DNA from 3 places in the Promicromonospora kroppenstedtii genome. Region 1 is predicted to be linked to each of the others. Evidence: riboswitches for the same ligand, from Rfam matches in the RefSeq annotation. Region 1 holds a riboswitch; each other region holds the start of a gene.
What was found. Region 1 has a riboswitch for cyclic di-AMP ahead of ACH47X_RS01660 (C40 family peptidase). Riboswitches for the same ligand answer to the same signal wherever they lie in the genome.
Positions count from the first base shown of each region.

Region 2: another riboswitch for cyclic di-AMP. It lies ahead of ACH47X_RS21570 (C40 family peptidase); the one in region 1 lies ahead of ACH47X_RS01660 (C40 family peptidase).
Region 3: another riboswitch for cyclic di-AMP. It lies ahead of ACH47X_RS13530 (C40 family peptidase); the one in region 1 lies ahead of ACH47X_RS01660 (C40 family peptidase).

Region 1 is NZ_JBIRYI010000001.1:368,091-375,090, reverse strand. It holds gene ACH47X_RS01680 (serine hydrolase) at 1-632, opposite strand, end outside; gene ACH47X_RS01675 (hypothetical protein) at 830-1,384, shown strand; gene ACH47X_RS01670 (SDR family NAD(P)-dependent oxidoreductase) at 1,397-2,155, opposite strand; gene ACH47X_RS01665 (FAD-binding oxidoreductase) at 2,427-3,776, shown strand; cyclic di-AMP (ydaO/yuaA leader) riboswitch at 3,985-4,140, shown strand; gene ACH47X_RS01660 (C40 family peptidase) at 4,141-4,971, shown strand; gene ACH47X_RS01655 (purine-cytosine permease family protein) at 5,105-6,529, shown strand; gene ACH47X_RS01650 (cysteine hydrolase family protein) at 6,526-7,000, shown strand, end outside.
Region 2 is NZ_JBIRYI010000015.1:22,974-29,973, reverse strand. It holds gene ACH47X_RS21585 (ABC transporter ATP-binding protein) at 36-833, shown strand; gene ACH47X_RS21580 (FtsX-like permease family protein) at 833-3,271, shown strand; gene ACH47X_RS21575 (phytoene desaturase family protein) at 3,332-5,047, opposite strand; cyclic di-AMP (ydaO/yuaA leader) riboswitch at 5,203-5,354, shown strand; gene ACH47X_RS21570 (C40 family peptidase) at 5,356-6,228, shown strand; gene ACH47X_RS21565 (NAD(P)-dependent oxidoreductase) at 6,346-7,000, shown strand, end outside.
Region 3 is NZ_JBIRYI010000007.1:271,247-278,246, forward strand. It holds gene ACH47X_RS13520 (aminotransferase class I/II-fold pyridoxal phosphate-dependent enzyme) at 1-31, shown strand, start outside; gene ACH47X_RS13525 (universal stress protein) at 106-1,098, opposite strand; gene ACH47X_RS13530 (C40 family peptidase) at 1,261-2,013, opposite strand; cyclic di-AMP (ydaO/yuaA leader) riboswitch at 2,064-2,256, opposite strand; gene ACH47X_RS13535 (metal-dependent transcriptional regulator) at 2,422-3,138, opposite strand; gene serC (phosphoserine transaminase) at 3,222-4,331, shown strand; gene ACH47X_RS13545 (MHYT domain-containing protein) at 4,484-5,302, shown strand; gene ACH47X_RS13550 (MarR family winged helix-turn-helix transcriptional regulator) at 5,448-5,903, shown strand; gene ACH47X_RS13555 (MFS transporter) at 5,900-7,000, shown strand, end outside.

The DNA.
Region 1 (7,000 bases):
TCCTGCGCCAGCGCGTCACGGAGCACGACCGGCTGGTCGCCGAACCCGATGAGTCCCCCGACCCGCTCCTCGAAGCCGGCGGTGTGGGTGAGCAGGGTGCGCAGCGTGATCGGTTCGTCGAACCGGCGCGGCACGTCGAAGTCGAGGTACTCCGCCACGTCGGTGTCGAGGTCGAGGTCGCCGCTCTCGACGAGCTGCAGCACCGCGGTCGCGGTGAACAGCTTGGAGACGGAGCCGGGGCGGAACAGGGTCGTCTCGGCGTCGACGGGCACCGCGTCGCCGCCCGTGGTGCCCGTGTCGGCGTGGCCGTAGCCGCGCGTCGTGAGGATCTCGCCGTCGTGCACCACCGTGACGACGCCGCCCGCGATGCCGGCGCTCTCCAGCGCGGCCGGCAGCAGGCCGTCGAGCCAGGCGTCGACGTCGGACGCCACCAGGTCGTGCTCGCCGGCCGGGGCGCTGACCGGCGGGGCGGGCGTCGGCGGTTCAGCGGCGGTGGCGGCTGTGGCGGCGGCGGGCGCGCCGGCGAGGACGAGCGCCGTCAGCACGCCGAGGGCCGCGAGGGCGCGGCGGGCGCGGCGCGGTGGGGCGCCGTCGGGCCGCTCGGTGGGTGTGTGGTCGTGGGTCGAGAACATCGTCGCGCTCCTCGCGCTCGGCAGGTGTTCGGGCTGGTCCGGGGGTGTTTTTCCGGACGTGACCAGCCTGTCCGGCCGCACGGTCGAGCACATCGCCCGCAGGCAGGCACTCCGTCTACGACCTTTGGCGGAGGCTGCTGGGGGCGCCTTGCGACTTCTGGGGCGAAACTCACCCCCACGTGGATAGGCTCTGCGCCGTGATCACCTCGGAGATGGTGTCGATCCTGTCGGTGGGGCTGCCCGCGCTCGGTGCCGTGGTGTCGGCGTTCGCGGCGTTCCTGGGCGTGGTGCCCGGCACGGACCGCAAGCTGCACCGGCTCGTGACCATCCACCGGGACATGCCGGCGGGCGAGGGCAGGGACGCCCTGGAGGACTCGATCAACGAGCTCGCGGTCCGCGCCGCCCGCCGCGCGGTCGGCGGCCGCACCACCGCCAAGCAGCGGCCGCGCCGCAGGCTGGACGCGGGCAAGGTGATCGGCGCGATCATGATCGTGGTGGTCGGCGGTGGCATCGCCTGGGTCTTCTGGTGGCTCGGGTCGCTGATCCCCCTGCCGTTCCTGCAGTGGGTGCTGTGGGTCATCGCGATCCTGGTGACCCTCTTCACCACGTTCGTCGTGACGCTCGACAACGTGTTCAAGGACGAGAACGGCGACAGGACGGACCGGTCCGCTAAGGGCACGACGAAGGACAAGGACGCGAAAGAGCCGGCACCGGAGGACGCTCCGGTACCGGCTCCCGCCGACGGGGTCTGAGCCCCGGGGCCATCAGTGCGCCGAGTAGCCGCCGTCGACCAGGTGGTAGCTGCCCGAGATGAAGGACGCCTCGTCGCTCAGCAGGAACAGCGTGAGCGCTGCGACCTCCTTGTCCGTGCCGAGCCGCTTGGTGGCGTGCTCGTTCTCCAGCGCGGCCAGCGCTTCCGGGCTGAGCGAGGCCCGCACGAGCGGGGTGTCGATGAAGCCGGGGCCCACGGCGTTGGTGCGCACACCCTGCTCGGTGTACTCCAGTGCGGCCACCTTCGTCAGGCCCACCAGCGCGTGCTTGCTCGCCACGTACGCGGCGTTCTCCGCGATGCCGACCGAGCCGAGCACGGAAGCCATGTTGACGATCGCGCCGCCGCCGGCCTCGACCATGGCGGGCAGCTGGAAGCGCAGGCCGTAGAAGACGCCGTCGAGGTCGACCGCGCGCACGCGGTCCCAGGCGGCGACGTCGTACTCGCCGATCTTGGCGGGCGGCGCGCCGATGCCCGCGTTGTTCACGGCGAGGTGGAGCGCGCCGTACCGGCCGACGGCGAAGTCCACCGCGGCCTTCGAGTCCTCGGCCTTCGCCGTGTTCTGCGCGAACGCCGCCGCCGTGCCGCCGGCCGCGACGATCTGGTCCACCACGGACTGCGCGGACTCCAGCTTGATGTCGGTCACGACCACGGAGGCCCCCTCGGCGGCGAGCTCGCGGGAGATCTCCGCGCCGATGCCGCTGCCGCCTCCCGTGACGATCGCTACCTTGCCCTGGAACCGGTCCCTCGTCATCGTGCTCTCCTCGCTCTGGTCCGGACGGCACCTGCCGTCTCCTTCAGTCCTATCCCATGGTTGCCCCGGGCGACTACATGCATCGTCATGATGTGAGGAGACAGACAGCCCCGCTCAGCACACCACGGCGCGCGCCGGCGTGCCCGGGGGTGGCCGCCGTCCGCCGTCCGCCCCGGAACGGCGTGAGCCAGGCCACACGGCCCCCCGGTCACAACTTCCGCCCCCGTCGAGTCAATCCTTCGTTCGGCACCCCCGCCTGGAAGGAAACGTCATGACCTCAGCACTCGACACCCTCCGCCGTGACTTCGGCGGCGACATCATCGAGCCGGGCGCGGCCGACTACGAGTCGGTGGCCCGCTCGCGGCTCGTGGTCGGCAGTCCGGCCTACGTCCTGCGCCCCAAGTCCGTGGCCGACGTGCAGGCGGCCGTCCGCTTCGCGGCCGGCTCCGGGCTCGCGCTCTCGGTCCGCGGCGGCGGCCACAGCTTCCCCGGCTTCAGCACCAACGACGGCGGCATCGTCGTCGACCTGAGTCCGCTCGCGACCGTGGAGGTCGTCGACACCGAGCGGCACCTCGTGCGGATCGGTGGCGGCGCCCACTGGGGCGACGTCGCGGAGGCTCTGGCGCCGCACGGCCTGGCGATCTCGTCGGGCGACACCAAGAGCGTCGGCGTCGGCGGGCTCACGCTGAGCGGCGGTATCGGCTGGAAGGTCCGCAAGCACGGCCTGGCCCTCGACAACCTGGTGGCCGCCCAGGTGGTGACCGCGGACGGCGCGGTCGTGACCGCGAGCGCCGACGAACACCCGGACCTGTTCTGGGCGATCCGGGGCGGCGGTGGCAACTTCGGCGTCGTGACGTCGTTCGAGTTCGCGGCGCACCGGACCACGCGTGTCTTCTTCGGCAAGGTGTCGTTCCCCGCGAGGGAGGCCGCCACGGTGCTCCAGGGCTGGGCGGACTACCTGCGCACGGCCCCGGAGGAGGTCACGTCCATCGCCAACCTCGCCAACCCGCAGGCGGGCGGGCCGGAGGCCCCGGTGGAGGTGCACGTGGCGTTCGACGGCGACGACCCCGACGCCGCCGCGGCGGCGCTCGACCCGATCCGCCGGCTGGGGACGGTCGTCGCGGACGACGTCGCGCTGATGGACTACGCGGACGTCCTGGTGGAGGGCGGCACGCCGCCGCCCGGCATCCACGTGATCGCGCACGACGGCCTCGTGGACCACGAGTCGGTCCGGGAGACCCTGCGGATCCTGGCCGAGGTCGGCACGTCGGCAGGGGCGCCGTCGATCTCGATCCGGAGCCTCGGGGGCGCCACGGCCCGGGTGCCCAGCGACGCCACCGCCTACGCCCACCGGGAGGCGGAGCTCATGGTCACGACGTTCACCGGAGGCCCGGCGCCGGTGATCGAGGCCGCCCGGCCGGTGCTCGACGGACTGTGGGGCCGGCTCGCTCCGCACCTCAGCGGTGCGTACGCGAACTTCCTCACGACGGCCGATGAGACCGACGTCACAGCCGTCTACCCGAAGTCGACCTACGAGCGGCTCGCGCGGGTCAAGGAGCAGTACGACCCGAGCAATCTCTTCGCCCGCAACCACAATGTGCGACCTGGACGGATGTCCTAGTCGGGACCTTCGGCCCGGTGGGCGCCGCCCGGACTCCGGGCGGCGCCCACCGTTTAGCGCAGGTCGGACATTACGGTCAATAGATCCATCGCCTGTCCGAGTCGTCCGTAACGCGATCGTGACTTTCGGGCCGAGGTTCGTTACCGTCGGTCCGGCTCGCGGGGAATTCCGTGGGCACTCGAGGTGGACGCCGAGCCCTGTCACCACCGCGAGATCTGCTCTGAACAGATGACAGGGACGGGGGAACCAAGTACGTGGGCACCGCGAGGTGCCCTTGGGGTGAAGCCGCAACCAGCACGACGCGGCCGGGTCATTCTCCGATCCGAATCCGACAGCTCACCTCGTAGGCGCCGGGAGAAATGCTGTGAGTACACGCACGCCCGGGCGCCATCGTGCTGCCCACCCGCCCATCACCCCGCTGACCCCGTTCTCGCGTGCCGCAGCGCGCGGAATCTCCGCGACCGCCCGCCGTGGCGCGGTCGTCGCAGCCGGATCGGGACTCCTCGTCTCGCTGCTCGCCGCCCCGGCCCACGCCGCACCGGCGGACGAGCCCCAGGCCACCACCGCCGAGCTCAAGGCCGTCAAGGACGCGGTGCGCGACGCCGCCCAGGAGTCGACCACCGCGGACGTGGCCACCGCCGCGCTGACAACAGCCAAGGTGGACACCGCCCCGGCCGTCAAGGTCGCCTCCGACAGCGAGTTCACGCTGGAGACCGGCACCATCAAGGTGACGCCGGCCCCCGAGCCGGAGCCCGAGCCCGAGCCGGAGCCCGTCGTCGAGGCGGAGCCCGCCAAGGCCGAGACGACGGCGGCCCCCGCCGCCGAGAAGACCGAGAAGAAGGCCGCAGCGCCGGCCGCCTCCTCCGGGTCCAAGATCGTCGACATCGCCAGGCAGTACATCGGCGTCCCCTACGTCTGGGCCGGTTCGACGCCCGCCGGGTTCGACTGCTCGGGCTTCACGTCCTACGTCTACGCCCAGATCGGCATCACCCTGCCGCACTCCTCGGCCGAGCAGCGCTACGCCGGCACCGAGGTCTCGGCCGCCGACGCACAGCCGGGCGACATCATCTGGTCTCCGGGCCACGTCGCGATCTACGCCGGCAACGGCATGCAGATCGAGGCCCCGGTTCCCGGCCAGACCGTCCGGGAGTCCAAGATCTGGCAGGACAGCCCGGTCTACCTCCGGATCAGCTGACGCCGCAGGTCGGCCCCGCCCGACCCCGGCTCCTCACGTGAAGGGCCCGCACCGTCTCGGTGCGGGCCCTTCGCGTGTCCCCCCACGGCCCCACCCTCGCCCTCACGGGGCACCGGGTGGCAGGATCGCCACCATGAGCTCACCCACGAGCGTCGAGACCAATGCACTGAACACCATCGACGAGGCCGAGCGGCGCGGGTCGCCACGCAACCTGTTCTGGCCCTGGTTCGGCGCCAACGTCTCCGTGCTGGGACTCGGGTACGGCTCCTACCTGCTCGGGTTCGCCGTGTCGTTCTGGCAGGCCGTGGTCGTGGGCGTCGTCGGCATCGTGGTGTCCTTCCTCTTCTGCGGGTTCATCTCGCTGGCGGGCAAGCGCGGCTCGGCGCCCACCATGGTGCTGTCCCGGGCCGCGTTCGGCGTGCGGGGCAACAAGCTGCCCTCGCTGCTGTCGTGGATCCTCACGGTCGGCTGGGAGACGGTGCTCGTCGCCCTGGCCACCCTGGCGACGTCCACGGTGCTCGGCACGCTCGGCTGGGGCGGCGGCACGGTCACCAAGGTCGTGGCCCTGATCGTCGTGGCCGGGATCGTGGTGGTCGCCGGCGTCTTCGGGTTCGACCTCGTGATGCGGCTCCAGGTGGTCATCACGGTGCTGACCGCCGTGCTCACCGTCGTCTACATCATCCTGGTGGCCGACCACATCGACTGGGCGGCTGTCGCCGCGATCCCCGCGGGCGGCAGCCCGCAGGTGATCGGCGGCCTCGTGTTCATGATGACCGGCTTCGGGCTCGGCTGGGTCAACATGGCCGCCGACTACTCGCGCTACCTGCCGCGCTCCGCCTCCGGCCCCGGCATCGTCGGCTGGACCACGCTCGGCGCCTCGCTGGCCCCCGTCGTCCTGCTCGTGTTCGGCCTGCTGCTGGCCGGCTCCGACCCCGTGCTGAACGAGGCGATCGGCGCCGACCCGATCGGCGCCCTGTCCACGCTGCTGCCCACCTGGTTCCTCATCCCGTTCGCGGTGGTGGCGCTGGCCGGGCTGATCGGCGGAGCCGCCCTCGACATCTACTCCTCCGGCCTCGCCCTGCTGTCCCTCGGCCTGCCCGCCCCGCGCTGGGTCGCGGCCGCGATCGACGGCGCGCTCATGGTCGTGGGCGCGATCTACGTGGTGTTCGTCGCCGACTCGTTCATCGGTCCCTTCCAGGGCTTTCTCATCACTCTCGGCGTCCCCGTCGCCGCCTGGTGCGGCGTGCTGCTCGCCGACATCCTGCTGCGCCGCCGCGACTACGCCGACGCCGACCTCTACGAGCCCGCCGGCCGGTACGGGTCCGTGAACTGGCCCGCCGTGCTGCTCGTCGTGGTCGGCACCGCCATCGGCTGGGGGCTGGTGACCAACACCTACGCACCCTGGCTGGCCTGGCAGGGCTACCTGCTGGGGCCCTTCGGCGGGGTGGAGGGGAACTGGGCGTTCGCCAACCTCGGCGTGCTGGTCGCCCTGGCTCTCGGCTTCGTCGGGACGCTCCTGCTGAGCGCCCGCGCGGTGCGGCGGCAGGAGGAGCGGTGAACGGGGGCTCTGGTGCTCCCGGGGCGCCGGTCGGGGCGGGCGGCGTCGGGCCGGATGCCGCCCTGGTCGCGATCGACATGCAGGACGTGTTCGCCGTCCCGCCCAGCCCCTGGGCCTCCCCCGACTACCCGCGCGCCCTGGCCGGGACCCGGCGCCTGCTGCCCGCGTTCGCGGGCCGCACCGTCCTGACCCGCTACGTCGCCCCCGCCGTGCCCGACGGCGCCTGGCGCGCCTACTTCGACCAGTGGCCCTTTGCGCTCGTGCCGCAGGACGACCCGCTGTACGAGATCACCGACCTGGCCGACGTCGTCGCCGGCGGCGCGCCCGTCGTCACCCGCACCACGTTCGGCAAGTGGGGCCCCGAGCTCGCAGCCGCCACGCGCGACGCCGGCACGCTGGTGCTGGCGGGCGTGGCCACCGACTGCTGCGTCATCTCGACGGCGCTCGCCGCCGCCGACGCCGGCCGCCGCG
Region 2 (7,000 bases), on a different contig from region 1:
CACCCCGGCAACCGCCCGCTGCCTTGGCTGGGCACATGTCCACCAGCAGACGCGCACCGGCGACCGCTACCCGGCGCGACGCCCAGCCCGGCCCCGGCCGGCCCACGCCCCAGCCCGCCGGCACACCCGGCGGCGAGCCCGCAGGGGAGCCCGGCGGCCGGCCCCCGGCCGCGAGCGCCCGCGGCCTGACCAAGACGTACGGCCGTGGCGCGGCCCAGGTGCACGCCCTGCGCGGCGTCGACCTCGACGTCCCGAGCGGCCGGTTCACGGCGATCATGGGGCCGAGCGGGTCGGGCAAGTCCACGCTGATGCACTGCCTGGCGGGGCTCGACCAGCCGAGCGGCGGGACGGTCGTCGTCGACGGCACGGACCTCGGCTCCCTCGGCGACGACGCCCTGACGGTCTTCCGCCGGGAGCACATCGGGTTCGTGTTCCAGTCGTTCAACCTGTTGCCGATGCTCACGGCGCGGCAGAACATCCTCCTTCCCCTGGAGCTGGGCAGCCCTCGGCTCGACGACGCCGCCCGCGAGCGCGCGCACGAGCTGGCCGAATCCCTGGGTGTCGCGGACCGGCTGGACCACCTCCCGGCGGAGCTGTCCGGCGGGCAGCAGCAGCGGGTCGCGATCGCGCGCGCCCTGATCACCTCCCCGAGCCTGCTGTTCGCCGACGAGCCCACGGGCAACCTGGACAGCACCACGTCGGCGGAGGTGCTGGACCACCTGCGGCGGTCGGCCCGCGAGCTCGGCCAGACGGTCGTCATGGTCACGCACGAGCCGGACGCCGCGGCCTACGCCGACGACGTCGTCACCGTGCAGGACGGGCTGATCGCCTGATGCGTACCGTCCTTCTCGCCTCGTTGCGGCGGCACCTGCGGCGGTACGTCGCGGCGGGGACCGCCGTCGTCGTCGCGGTCGCGTTCGTGGTGGCCGTCGGCGTGCTCACGACGGGGGCCCAGAACCGCATCCTGGCGGGCGCGGGCGCCCCGTTCGCCGGCGCCGACCACGTCGTCACGAACCTGGGCACGCAGAACGCCATCACCTATGCCGCCCAGCACGGGGACGAGGTGGCGGTGCTCGGCAGCGCCACCCTGCCGCTGCGGGCGGGCGACGAGCAGGCCGCCGGCAAGTTCGTCGGGTCGATCGCCGACCTGCCGCGGCTGCGCTGGCAGACCCTGGACTCGGGCCGCTTCCCCGAGCGCGAGGGTGAGGCCGTCGTGGACGCCTGGACCGCGCAGGAGATGACGATCGCCGTCGGCGACACGGTCACGCTCGGCGCCGGCGGCGACGCGGTCGACCTGCGGGTGGTCGGGATCGGCGCGGCGTCGGCCAACCTGGGCCAGGCCGCGGTGTACATCACGTTCGACCAGCTGCTGCACTGGCGCGACGACGACACGCTGCTGCTGGACCGGGCGGTGGTCGTGGGCGACCCCGGCCGGCTGCCCGACGGCGCGGTCGCGCTCACGCCCCAGGAGCTCGTCGCCGCGAGCATGGCCCAGCACACCAACAACGTGAACACCATGGCGCTGCTCCTGCTGGTGTTCGCCGGGATCGCCGGGATCGTCTCGGTCCTGGTCATCACCAACACGTTCGCGATCCTCTTCGCCCAGCGCGTGCGTGACTTCGCGCTGCTGCGCTGCGTGGGCGCCACGCGGCGGCAGGTCCTGGGATCGGTGCGCCGGGAGGCCGTCGTCGTCGGCGTGCTCGCCTCGCTGGGCGGGGTCGGCGCCGGGATCGGGCTCGGCTACGGCCTGATCGCGCTGGCCGGGGCGGTCACGCGGAACAGCCCGCTGGGCGCTCCCGACCGGCTGCCGGTCTGGTGGCTGCTGGGCGGGTTCGCCGTGGGCCTGGTGGTGACGCTGCTCGCGTCGTGGCTGCCGACCCGGCGCGTGGTCCGGGTGAGCCCGCTGGCGGCCCTGCGGCCCGACGGCGTCGTGGACGCGCGGACCGGCACCGGCCGCGTCCGCGTGGTGCTCGGGGCGGTGCTCCTGGCCGGCGGGGCGGCGTTGCTGGCGGTGGCGGCGGTCCAGGACAGCGCGGTGAGCATGGTGGCCGGGGGCGCCGCGCTGTTCGCGGGCGTGCTCCTGTTCGGCCCGCTGCTCGTGCCGCGTGTGGTGCGCGGGATCGGGGCGCTGCTCGGAACCGGTGGCCGGCTCGCGACCGAGAACGCCGTGCGCAACCCGCGGCGCACGGCCACCACGACGGCCTCCCTGCTGGTGGGCGTCACCCTGACGACGGCGGTGCTCACCGGCCTGGCTACGACGCGCGCGTCCGTGGACGCGAACCACGGCACCGCGCACCCGCTCGACGTGGCGCTCACGTCGTGGGACGGGCCGCTCGACGCCGATGTGCTGGAGCAGGTGCGTGCGACGCCGGGCGTGGGCCAGGCGATCGTGGTGGAGGGGGTGCTGGTCGAGGTCGGTCGGGGGGCCGGCGGCGGGGCTGGTCAGGACGGGGCGGACCGGCCGTTGCTGCTGCTCAGCGCGCCCGACGCCGGCCTGGTCGCCCGCGACGGCGGGACCTTCGCGGCGGTCGGACCGGGCACGGTCGCGCTGGACGCGGACGTGTACGGCGACGACCCCGCGGACGTGCTCGGCGACCCGGTGACGGCGCAGGCTGTTGCCGGGGACGGTGCCCCGGAGGTGGAGCTGCAGGTCACCACGGGCAGCGGCTGGGGCGGCGCCGGCCTGGTCGCGTCCGGCACGCTGGCGGCCCTCGGTACGCCCCGGCCGCACGCCGTCTGGGTGCGCGCCGCGGCCGACGCCGACCCGGTCGCCCTGGTCGGCGCCCTGGAGACGCTGGCGGACACGGTCGGCGCCGACGTCGACAACGGGCTGCGGGCCGAGGCCGCCGACGACCAGATGCTGGGGATCATCACGGGCGCGACGCTCGGGCTGCTCGGCATCTCCGTGGTGATCGCCCTGGTCGGCATCGCGAACACGCTGGGGCTCTCCGTGCTGGAGCGGGCCCGGGAGCACGCCGTGCTGCGGGCGCTCGGGCTCACCCGCAGGCAGCTGCGCCGGATGCTCGCAACCGAGGCGGTGCTGCTGTCCGTGACGGCCGCCCTGCTCGGCACGGTGCTGGGCGTCGGGTTCGCCTGGGTGGGCTACGAGACGTTCGTGAAGGCTGCCCTCGATGCCGCGACCTGGCGGATCCCGTGGCTGGAGCTTGCCGCCGTCCTCCCGGTAGGTGTCCTCGCGGGCCTGCTGGCCGCGGTCCTCCCGGCCCGCCGGGCTGCCCGAGTCACCCCGGCGGCGGCCCTGACCCTCGACTGACCTCGGGTCCGGGCCGCTGGGCAGCCTGGCTGCCGGCAGGCGGACGGAGCCACGACGTCGTCAGGTCGCCGGGGTCTCCAGGACCGCCATCGCTGCGGCGCGGCCGGGGATGCCGCTCACTCCCCCGCCGCGGCGGGCGCCCGCGCCGGCCAGCAGCACCCGCGGGTGCGCCGTCGCGACGCCCCAGCGACCGGCGGGACTGCTGGCGGCGCCACCGGCCCGGCCACCGCCAGCCCCGGCGACGCCGCCAGCTCCGCCGTCCCCGGCCCCGGCGCTGCTCCCGTCCTCCGCGAACGGCCAGCTCAGGTCGCGGTGGAAGATGTGCCCGCCCGGCAGCCCGACGTCGCCCTCCAGGTCGACCGGCGTCCGCACCTCCAGGCAGGGCGCACCGTCGGCGTCGACCGCGAGCACGTCCTCGATCGGCTCGGCCAGCACCGAGTTCAGCGAGGCCAGCGTCGCCGCGAGCGCCCGTTCACGGGCGCCGTCGGGGTCCGCGCGGAAGAGCCGGGCCGGCATGTGCAGCCCGAACAGCGTGATGGTCTGCGCCTCGGTCCCGGCCAGCGCCGGGCCGAGGATGGTCCGGTCGGACAGCGTGTGGCAGTAGATCTCGCTGGGCGGCAGGTCGGGGATGCGCCCGGCGGCGGCCTGCGCGTAGGCGTCCTGGAGCTGGGTCAGCGACTCGTTGACGTGCAGCGTGCCGCTGAACGCGGCGACGGGGTCGACGTCGTCCCGCAGCCTCGGCAGCCGGTCGAGCAGCATGTTCACCTTGAGCTGGGCGCCCTCGGGCCCCGGCCCGGCCACACCGGCAGGCCCGGGCCCACCGGCCACCACCCCCGACGCGGCCCCCCGCCCGGCCCCCGACAGCAGCCGGTCCAGCTCGGCCGGCGCGCAGCCTGCGAGCACGTGCCCGGCGGTCACGCCCCGGGTGCGCCCGCCGGCGTCGGTCCAGGCGACCTCGGCGCCCACGGCCCCCGGGTCCACCCCGGTCACCGTGGCCGAGGTGACGATCGTCGCGCCGGCGGCCACGGCGGCGTCGCGCAGGGCGCCCGAGACGGCCCCCATGCCGCCCACGGGGACGTCCCAGTCGCCGGTCCCGTTGCCGATCACGTGGTACAGGAAGCAGCGGTTCTGCCGCAGGGACGGCTCGTCGAGGTCCGCGAACGTACCGATCAGCCCGTCGGTGGCGGCGACACCGCGCACGACGTCGTCGGCGAAGGTGCGGCGCAGCACCTCACCGAGGGGCTCCTCGAACAGGGCGCGCCATGCCTCGGCGCCCACGCCGTCGGTGACGAGGTCGCGGACGGCGGAGCGCGGGAGGAGGGGTTCCGTGAGCGTGGGCGCGAGGCGGCGGGCCACCTCGGCCGTCATCGCGTAGAACCGACCCCAGGCCTCGAAGTCGGCGTCGGACCCGGTGAGCCGGCGGAACGAGGCGCGCGTCGCGGCGTCGTCCTGGGTGTCGACGAGCAGGCCGCCGTCGGCCACCGGGGTGTAGGACGACCACCGCCGGCGCACGAGGCGGATCGGCAGGCCGAGCTCGCCGACCACGCGACGCGGCAGGAGCGAGACGAGGTAGGAGTAGCGGGACAGGCGGGCGTCGACGCCCGCGAACGGGCGGGCGGAGACGGCGGCGCCGCCGACGTGGTCCGCGCGCTCCAGGACGAGGACCGAGCGCCCGCCACGGGCCGCGTAGGCCGCCGCGGTGAGGCCGTTGTGACCGGCGCCCACGACCACGACGTCGTACCGGGCGCCCAGGGCGTCAAGCGTGGAATCGGACATGCACGCCATGGTGGCACGGGGCACTCATTGCCAGGGACGTTCCATCACAAGACGGTATGTGACCTAATCGTGACAATTGCGCGCCGGACGAGTACGGTCGATCTCGCCTCCCCAGCAACGGGTAGGTCCAGGTCCGGACGCCGAACCCTGTCACCGGTCCTGAGCAGCCAGAACGTGACAGGGGCGGGGGAACCAGGTAAGCCGGGCACGCGAGTGTCCTCGGGGTGAAGCCTCCTAGTGAGGCCGGGTGATTGCTCTCCCCATCCGAACCCGACAGCTCACTTCGTAGGCGTCCGAGGAGATCACTGGTGACCGTACTCACCGACCGCACCCACGACTGGGCGGACGACCAGGTAAACCGACCCAGCAACCGGGCGCGGCATCGCGCCGAGGGCCCCGCCCTCACCCCCTTCACCGCTCTGACCCAGACAGCAGCCGAGAACGCCGCCCGTACCGGCGCGATCGCGGTAGTCACCTCCGGCATGCTCGCGTCGGTCTTCACCCAGACCGCCCACACCGCTCCTGCCGAGTCCCACACCCAGACCACCCTCGCCAACAAGACGTTCGACAGCACGGCCCGCGCGGGTCTCGCCGAGAACCTCGTGACCAAGGTCGAGGTCGCGCAGGACGCCGACTTCTGGGCCGAGCAGGGCCGCGTCAGCGTGACCCCGTACGCCGAGACCAAGGCCGGTATCGCCGAGGCCAAGGCGAAGGCGGAGGCCGAGGCGCGCGCCAAGGCCGAGGCAGAAGCCAAGGCGAAGGCCGAGGCGGAGGCGAAGGCCGCCGCTGAGGCAGCGGCCGCCGAGGCCGAGGCGGTGGCCGCGGCCGCCGCGTCGTCCGCGGACCTGGGCCAGCAGGCCGTCAACCTCGCCCTCGAGTACGTGGGTGTGCCCTACGTGTGGGGCGGAGCCTCCCCCAGCGGCTTCGACTGCTCCGGGCTCATCCAGTACGTCTACGCCCAGCTCGGGATCAGCCTCCCGCACAGCTCGGCCTCGATGTCGACGGTCGGCTACCAGGTCTCCGCCGCGGAGGCCCAGCCGGGCGACATCGTCTGGACGTCCGGCCACGTCTCGCTCTACGCGGGCGACGGCATGGTCGTCGAGGCCCAGCAGGAGGGCGTCCCCGTGCACTACACGGAGATGTGGCAGAACAACCCGGTGTTCATCCGGGTGACGGGCTGACCTGGCGCCCAGGCACCACTCGCAGGACGCAGCGCCCGTCCGGCCGCACCGGGAGCACCTCCCGGACCGGCCGGACGGGCGCTCTGCTTCGTCGCCCCGTCCGGTAACGTCCCCGGCGTGAAGATCCTCGTACCGGACGTGCCCTTCGACCTCGACTTCCCGTCCCTGCTGCCCGACGGCGGAGCCTCCTTCGCACCCGGCGGCACCGACACCGTGGCCACCTACGTGATGACCGAGCCGATCCCCGCCGAGCACACCGACGCGGAGCTGCTCGTCACGTGGTCCAGCCCGCCCAAGGTCGTGGCCGACGCCGCGGAGCGTCTCACCAAGCTGCGCTGGGTGCAGACCCTGTCGGCGGGCCCGGACGTCGCGCTGCGCTCCGGGTTCGCGCCCGACGTCGTGATCTCGTCGGGCCAGTCCCTGCACGACGACACCGTGACGGAGCACGCCCTGGCCCTGATCCTGGCGTCGGTGCGCCGCATCGACGCGTCGCTGACGGCGCAGCGGGAGCACCGCTGGGCCAAGGAGATCGCGTTCGCCCAGGCTGACGGCGTGACCGGCCGCGAGTACACGCTCGACGGCGCGCGCGTGACCATCTGGGGCTTCGGCTCCATCGCCCTCCGCCTGGCACCGCTGCTGACCGCGCTGGGCGCGCGCGTCACGGGCGTCGCCTCGCGTGCGGGCGAGCGCTCCGGGTACCCGGTGGTCGACGCCGGCGGCCTCGACGCGCTGCTGGCCGAGACCGACCTGCTGGTCTCGCTGCTGCCGGCCG
Region 3 (7,000 bases), on a different contig from region 1:
GCTCGCCGCGGCCGAGGCCGCGCAGGCCTGATCGCACCATCTCTGACGGGTCAGACCCTCAGGTCACTGCGGTGACCTGAGGGTCTGACACGTTCAGGGTCCCGGTCAGTCCGGGCAGTGCTTGTTGACCACGAGCACCGGGCAGGCCGCGTGGTGCAGCACCGCCTGGCTCGTCGAGCCCAGCAGCAGCCCGCGGAACCCGCCGCGGCCGCGCGAACCGACGACGACGAGGTCCGACGCCGTGGAGAACTCCGTCAGCAGCTCCGCGCCCGTGCCGTCCAGCACGATGCGCCGGATGCGCAGGCCCGGGTTCTCGGCCTCGTACCGGTCGACGAGCACGTCCATGCCGGCCCCGATGTCGGCCAGGACCTGCTCCCGGTCGATCGACGACGGCAGCCACGCCAGCATCCCCGCGTTGCCCACGGGCACGCCGGTGACGGCGGTCAGCTCCGCGCCCCACGCGTTGGCCTGGACGATCGCATGCTGCAGCGCCCGCTCGGCCTGCGGCGACCCGTCCACGCCGACGACGATGCGGCGCACCTCCCGGATCTCCGCTGCCCCGGGGGCCACGTCGCTCTCGGCGTCGTCCGCCGAGCCGGCGGCGGTGCCGGGCTCACCCGAGCTGAGGTCCGGCGGGGTCCAGGAGACGCCCCGGTTGGTCTCTGCCCGCAGCGGGACCACGACCACCGGGCACTTCGCGTGCGCCGGCAGCGCGGACGACACCGTACCCAGCAGACGCTCCGTGAAACCTCCTCGGCCGCGGGTGCCCACGACGGCAAGCCCGTAGTCGGCGGACAGCTCCACGAGCACGCCGGCGGCGTCACCGGTGGCGACCTCCGTCGTGGCGCGCACCCCGGCGTCGGCCACGCGGTTCTCCGCCTCGACCAGGACCGCCTTGGCGCCCTCCTGGATGGTGGTGTCGTCGAGGGCGGCGTACCCACCGTCGAGCGACGCGGCCGTGAACGACGGCAACGAGTAGCTGCACACGATGTGCAGCGCCCAGCCCACGCGGTGTGCGTAGGCGGTAGCCCAGTCCAGCGCGTGCAGACTCGCGGCCGATCCGTCCACCCCGACCAGTACGACCTCGGATCGTGTCATCGCCAGTCCTTTCTACGGCAGTGCACCTTTGCCCTCCAACGCTACCGGCGGAGCACCGGTATCGGGTAACCGGAGGCAAAAAGTCTGCAGAAAGATGGCAAAGCAGAGCGCCCGCCCGGTCGTGACCGGACAGGCGCTCAGCGAGGTGTTACGTGGCCGCGATCAGCCCAGGCGGATGAACGTCGGGTTCGACTGCCAGATGGTGCGGAAGTCGACCACGGTGCCCGGCTTGGACGCGTCGATCATGGTGTTGCCACCGGCGTAGATCGAGACGTGCCCGGGGGTCCACATCAGGTCGCCCGGCTGTGCCTCCGACGCCGGCACCTGCGTGCCGTAGCCGGACTGCGCCGAGGACGAGTGCGGCAGCGAGATACCGAGCTGGCCGTAGACGTAAGAAGTAAAGCCCGAGCAGTCGAAACCGCTCGGGCTGCTGCCACCGGAGACGTACGGAACGCCGATGTACCGGCTGGCGATGGAGATCACGGAGTTGCCGATCGCCGACGCCGGGACGTCGACGGACGATGCGGTCGAGACCGTAGTGGCGGCTGCGGCAGCGGCCTCGGCAGCCTCGGCGGCGGCGGCCTCAGCGGCCTCCTCCGCCTCCTTGGCGGCCAGCTCGGCCTGATAGTCCTCGTTGTCGGCAGCGGAGACCACCGAGACGGCGGACTTCTCGACGCTGAGCTCGGCGTCGGGCGCGACGGTCACGACGGGAGCGTTGGACAGGGACTCACGGGCCTGCGACGTCAGCGCGTTGAGGTCCACGGAGTTCATCTTGGCGGGGCCGGTCTCCAGCGGAGCGGCCTGCGCAGCCATCGCGCCACCGAACGTCGAGACCAGGAGCGCGCCACCTGCGGCGGCGACCGCGGTACGGCGACCGACGGCGGCGTTCTGGGCGAGCTCGGTGAGCGGAGTCACAGGGCGACGCGCAGCACGATGGCGTGCGCGGGTGGTACGTGCAGTCACGTAGTACCTCTCCTTGTACGCCTTCGAGGTCAGCTGTCGGGTTCGGGTGGGAGAAATCACCCGGCCGTGCGCTCCCGAAGGATTGCCCGGCTTCACCCCTAGGACGCACCCTGGCGCCCGATGGTGGGTCCCCCGCCTCTGTCATGCGGTCGTCTTGGGGCCCCGGCCGGTGACAGAGTTCGGCGTCCGTCCGGAGACTCCCTCGGAATAAACTCCGCGGGAGCGGTCCGAACGTACCCGACGTCACCCCCGATGTCACGTTCCGGCAACGAATGTCATGGCGTGTCGGACAGAGGGTGACACCTTTCCGGCAAAAGGGGCCATTTCGCACCCCCGTCGCCACCTACCGGGGCAACCGGATCAGGCGGTGGCGACGAAGAGGTGCCGGGCCAGGTCCTCGCCCAGCTCGAGCGCCGTCCCGGCGCCGTCGACCGTCACCGTGTACGTACCGTCGCTGAGCTCCGCCGTGATCCGCGAGCCGGGCACGAGGCCGGCGTCGGACAGGCGGGCCAGCAGCTCGACGTCCGTCTGCAGGGGCTCCGCGATGCGGGTCAGCGACGCCGCGAGCGGCTCGCCCTTCACGCCCTTCTTGGCCGCGGCCTCGAACGCCGAGGGCAGCGAGATCACACCGGCCAGGAACGGCACGTCCGTGTAGGCCTCGCCCAGCTCCGACAGGCCTGGGATCGGGTTGCCGTAGGGGTCGTGGTGCGGGTGGTCGAGCAGGCCCACGAGCCGCTTCTCCACCAGGTCGCTCATCACGTGCTCCCAGCGGCACGCCTCGACGTGCACGTGCTCCCAGTCGAGCTTGATCACGTCGGTCAGCAGGCGCTCCGCCAGGCGGTGCTTGCGCATCACGCGCATCGCCTTGTCGTGCCCGAGCTCCGTGAGCTCCAGGTGGCGATCACCGGTCACGATCACGAGCCCGTCGCGCTCCATGCGCGCGACCGTCTGCGACACCGTCGGTCCGGAGTGCCCCAGACGCTCCGCGATGCGCGCGCGCAGGGGGGTGATGCCCTCCTCGTCGAGCTCGTAGATCGTCTTGAGGTACATCTCGGTGGTGTCGATCAGATCCGTCACGTCAGCTCCCGTCATGCGCGCAGCCGCCCAGTCGCCCGTGGGCTCGGCGCCCCGGGCGTCGGCCCAGGTTCTAGTCTAGTTCTGTGCCACTGACAATCCCGACACACCTGCTGCCCACCGACGGCCGTTTCGGCTCAGGCCCTTCCAAGGTGCGCCCGGGACAGGTAGATCATCTCGTGGCGAACGCCCACGTGCTCGGTACGTCGCACCGGAAAGCACCCGTGAAGGACCTGGTTCGCCGCATCCGTGAGGGTGTCACGGAGCTGCTCGGTGCGCCCGACGGCTACGAGGTGACGCTCGGCAACGGCGGCGCGACCGCCTTCTGGGACGTGGCCACCCTGTGCCTCGTGGAGCGCAAGGCGCAGCACGCGTCGTTCGGCGAGTTCGGCGGCAAGTTCGCCACGGCCACGTCGCGCGCCCCGTTCCTCGACCCCTCCCAGGTGATCACCGCGGAGCCGGGCGCCGTGGCCTACCTCGAGCCGGCCGACGACGTCGACACCTACGCCACGCCGCACAACGAGACCTCGACGGGCGCGATGGCCCCGGTGCTGCGCCCGTCCGGACCGGACGGCGCGATCGTGCTCACGGACGCGACGTCGGGGGCCGGCGCGCTGCCGGTGGACCTGCGCCAGACCGATGCCTACTACTTCTCCCCGCAGAAGGCGTTCGCGGCCGACGGCGGCCTGTGGCTCGCCGTGCTGTCCCCTGCCGCCGTCGAGCGGGCCGCCCGGATCGAGGCCTCGGGCCGCTGGGTGCCGGAGTTCCTGTCGCTCACGACGGCGATCACGAACTCGCGCCTGGACCAGACGCTGAACACGCCCGCCGTGGCGACGCTCCTGCTCCTGGCCGACCAGGTGGAGTGGCTCCTCGCGCAGGGCGGCCTGAAGTGGTCGGCCGAGCGGTGCGCGACGTCGGCCGAGATCCTCTACGGCTGGGCCGAGAAGCGCCCGTGGGCGACGCCGTTCGTGGCCCGCCCGGAGGAGCGGTCCACGGTGGTCGGCACCATAGACCTGGCCGACGAGATCGACGCCGGACGGGTACTCTCCGAGCTACGCGCCAATGGCGTCCAGGACGTGTTCGCCTACCGCAAGCTCGGGCGGAACCAGCTCCGCGTCGGCATGTTTCCTGCCGTCGAGCCCGACGACGTAGCCGCGCTCACCGAGTGCGTGGACTACCTCGTCGAGCGCATCTGACCAGGCTGATCACGTCCGCAATACCCCTTCGACGGGGAGTTCTGCCTATTGTCCGGTGCACGGGGGCTCTGTAACGTTTCCGCAACAGAGGGAACCATTTTGAGGGGCTGTTCAACAAGATGCCATTGATCGACCACTTCACCTTCGGAATCGTGACGCCCATCCTGGCGTTCGCGATCTCGTGCACCGGCGCAGCGACGGGCCTCGCATGCACCTCCCGAGCCCGAGCGGCTGCGGGCGGCGCGCGCGCGGCGTGGCTCGTCTTCGGCGCCATCGCACTGGGCGGTACCGGGATCTGGGTGATGCACTTCGTCGCCATGCTCGGCTTCTCCGCCTCGGGCGTGACCATCCGCTACAACATCCCTGAGACCCTCCTCAGCGCTGCCATCGCGATCATCGTCGTCGGGGCGGGCCTGTTCATCACCGAGCTCGGCAAGCGCAAGCTGCCCGCGATGCTTGTCGGCGGCGCGCTGGCCGGTGCGGGCGTCGCCGCCATGCACTACATGGGCATGGAGGCGATGGAGATGTCCGCCGAGGTCGTCTACAACCCGGTCTACGTCATCGCCTCGATCGTCATCGCGATCGTCGCAGCGACCGCCGCACTGTGGTGCACCGTCCACATCCGCGGCACGCTCGCCACCATCGTGGCCACGCTGGTCATGGGTGTCGCGGTGACGGGCATGCACTACACGGGCATGGCCGGCGTGTCCGTGGTCAACCCGGTCGACACCGTTCCCACGGGAGCCTCGACCATGCAGCTGCTGGTGCCGCTCGTCATGGCGGTGAGCGTCGTGACGTTCCTGCTCATCCTCGGCATCGGCCTCTGGCCCACGGAGGACGAGCTGCGCACGCAGGCCGAGTTCGAGAACCGGCTCAAGGCGCACAGCGAGCAGGGCCAGCGGTTCGAGAACGTGCAGCAGGAGCTCCAGCCGAGCGTCGGCCAGTTCGCACAGTCGCACCGCGCGCGCTGACTCCCCGCGGCACCGTACGGCCAAGCGCCCGTCCCCCTTCCCCGGGGGCGGGCGCTTTGCCGTACTCACCCGGGGTTTCTCCCGCCGTCCGACGCCGCTCGGTGTGACCACACCCACGTACCGTTAGCAAGGCTAATGACCTAGAATGGGGCGGGTGCCGTCGAGCTCCCGCAGGTCCAGCCGTAGCCCGGCGACCGTCGGGGGCGACCTCCGAGTCGCCCTCACCCGAGTGTCCCGCCGCCTGCGCGCCGAGCGCGGTGAGGCCGACCTCCCAGAGGGGCAGTTCGGGATCCTGACGGTGCTGCACCGACACGGCGAGATGTCCCCCGGCTCCCTCGCCGAGCACGAGCGCGTGCGCCCCCCGTCGATGACCCGAGCGGTGAACACCCTGGCCGAGCTCGGCCTCGTCGAGAAGGTGGAGCACGCGACCGACAAGCGCCAGGTCGTCGTCCGCCTCACCGCGGCCGGCGAGCGTGAGGTCGCCGAGACCCGACGGCGTCGCGACGCCTGGCTGACCAAACAGCTGTCCACCCTGACCGTAGAGGAGAGAGAGATCCTTGCAGGAGCCAGCGAGCTCCTCCTGCGGATCGCCGCTCGATGAGCGCAACCTTCGCCAGCCTTAAATATCGTAACTATCGTCTCTGGTTCGCCAGCGCTCTCGTCGCCAACATCGGCACCTGGATGCAGCGCGTGGCGCAGGACTGGGTCGTCCTGACCCTCCTGACCAACAACTCCGGCGTCGCGGTCGGCATCGTGACCGCACTGCAGTTCATCCCGCACATCTTCCTGTCCGCGTGGGCCGGCCTGCTGGCCGACCGCGTCGACCGCCGCAAGCTCCTGATGATGACGCAGGGCGGCATGGGCGTACTGGGCCTCGGGCTCGGTGCGCTGGTGCTGTCCGGCGCTGCCGAGCTGTGGCACGTGTACGTGTTCGCCACCCTGCTGGGTGTCGTGAGCGCGATCGACGGGCCTGTCCGCCAGACGTTCGTCGCCGAGCTCGTGCCGACCAAGCGGCTCGCGAACGCCGTCGGGCTCAACTCGACGAACTTCAACGCCGCACGCCTCATCGGCCCCGGTGTGGCAGGCCTGCTCATCGCGGCCGTCGGCACGGGCTGGGTGTTCATCATCAACGGCATCGCCTTCGGTGCCGTGATCCTGGCGCTCACCCGCATGCGTGACCTGCGCGTGCAGCCCACCGCCTCGCGCGCCAAGGGGCAGATCCGTGAGGGCCTGTCCTACATCCGCGGGCGCAGCGACATCGTGGTGATCATGGTCGTGATGGGCGTGGTCTCCACGTTCGGCCTGAACTTCCAGCTCACGTCGGCCATGATGGCGCGCGTCGAGTTCGGGCGGGGCGCGGGCGAGTACGGCATCCTCGGGTCCGTGCTCGCGATCGGCTCGCTCGCCGGTGCGCTCCTGGCGGCCCGCCGCGAGCGGCCGCGGGTGCGGCTCGTGCTCGGTGCGGCGTTCGCGTTCGCGATCGCCATGGGCATCCAGGCCGTCATGCCGACCTACCTCGGCTACCTGATCATGTGCATCCCGGTCGGCTTCGCGTCGCTGACCATGCTGACCTCGGCCAACGCGGCGATCCAGCTCTCGGTCGCCCCCGAGATGCGTGGTCGGGTCATGTCGATCTACATGATGGTGCTGCTCGGCACCACGCCGCTGGGCTCCCCCGTCGTCGGCTGGATCGGCGAG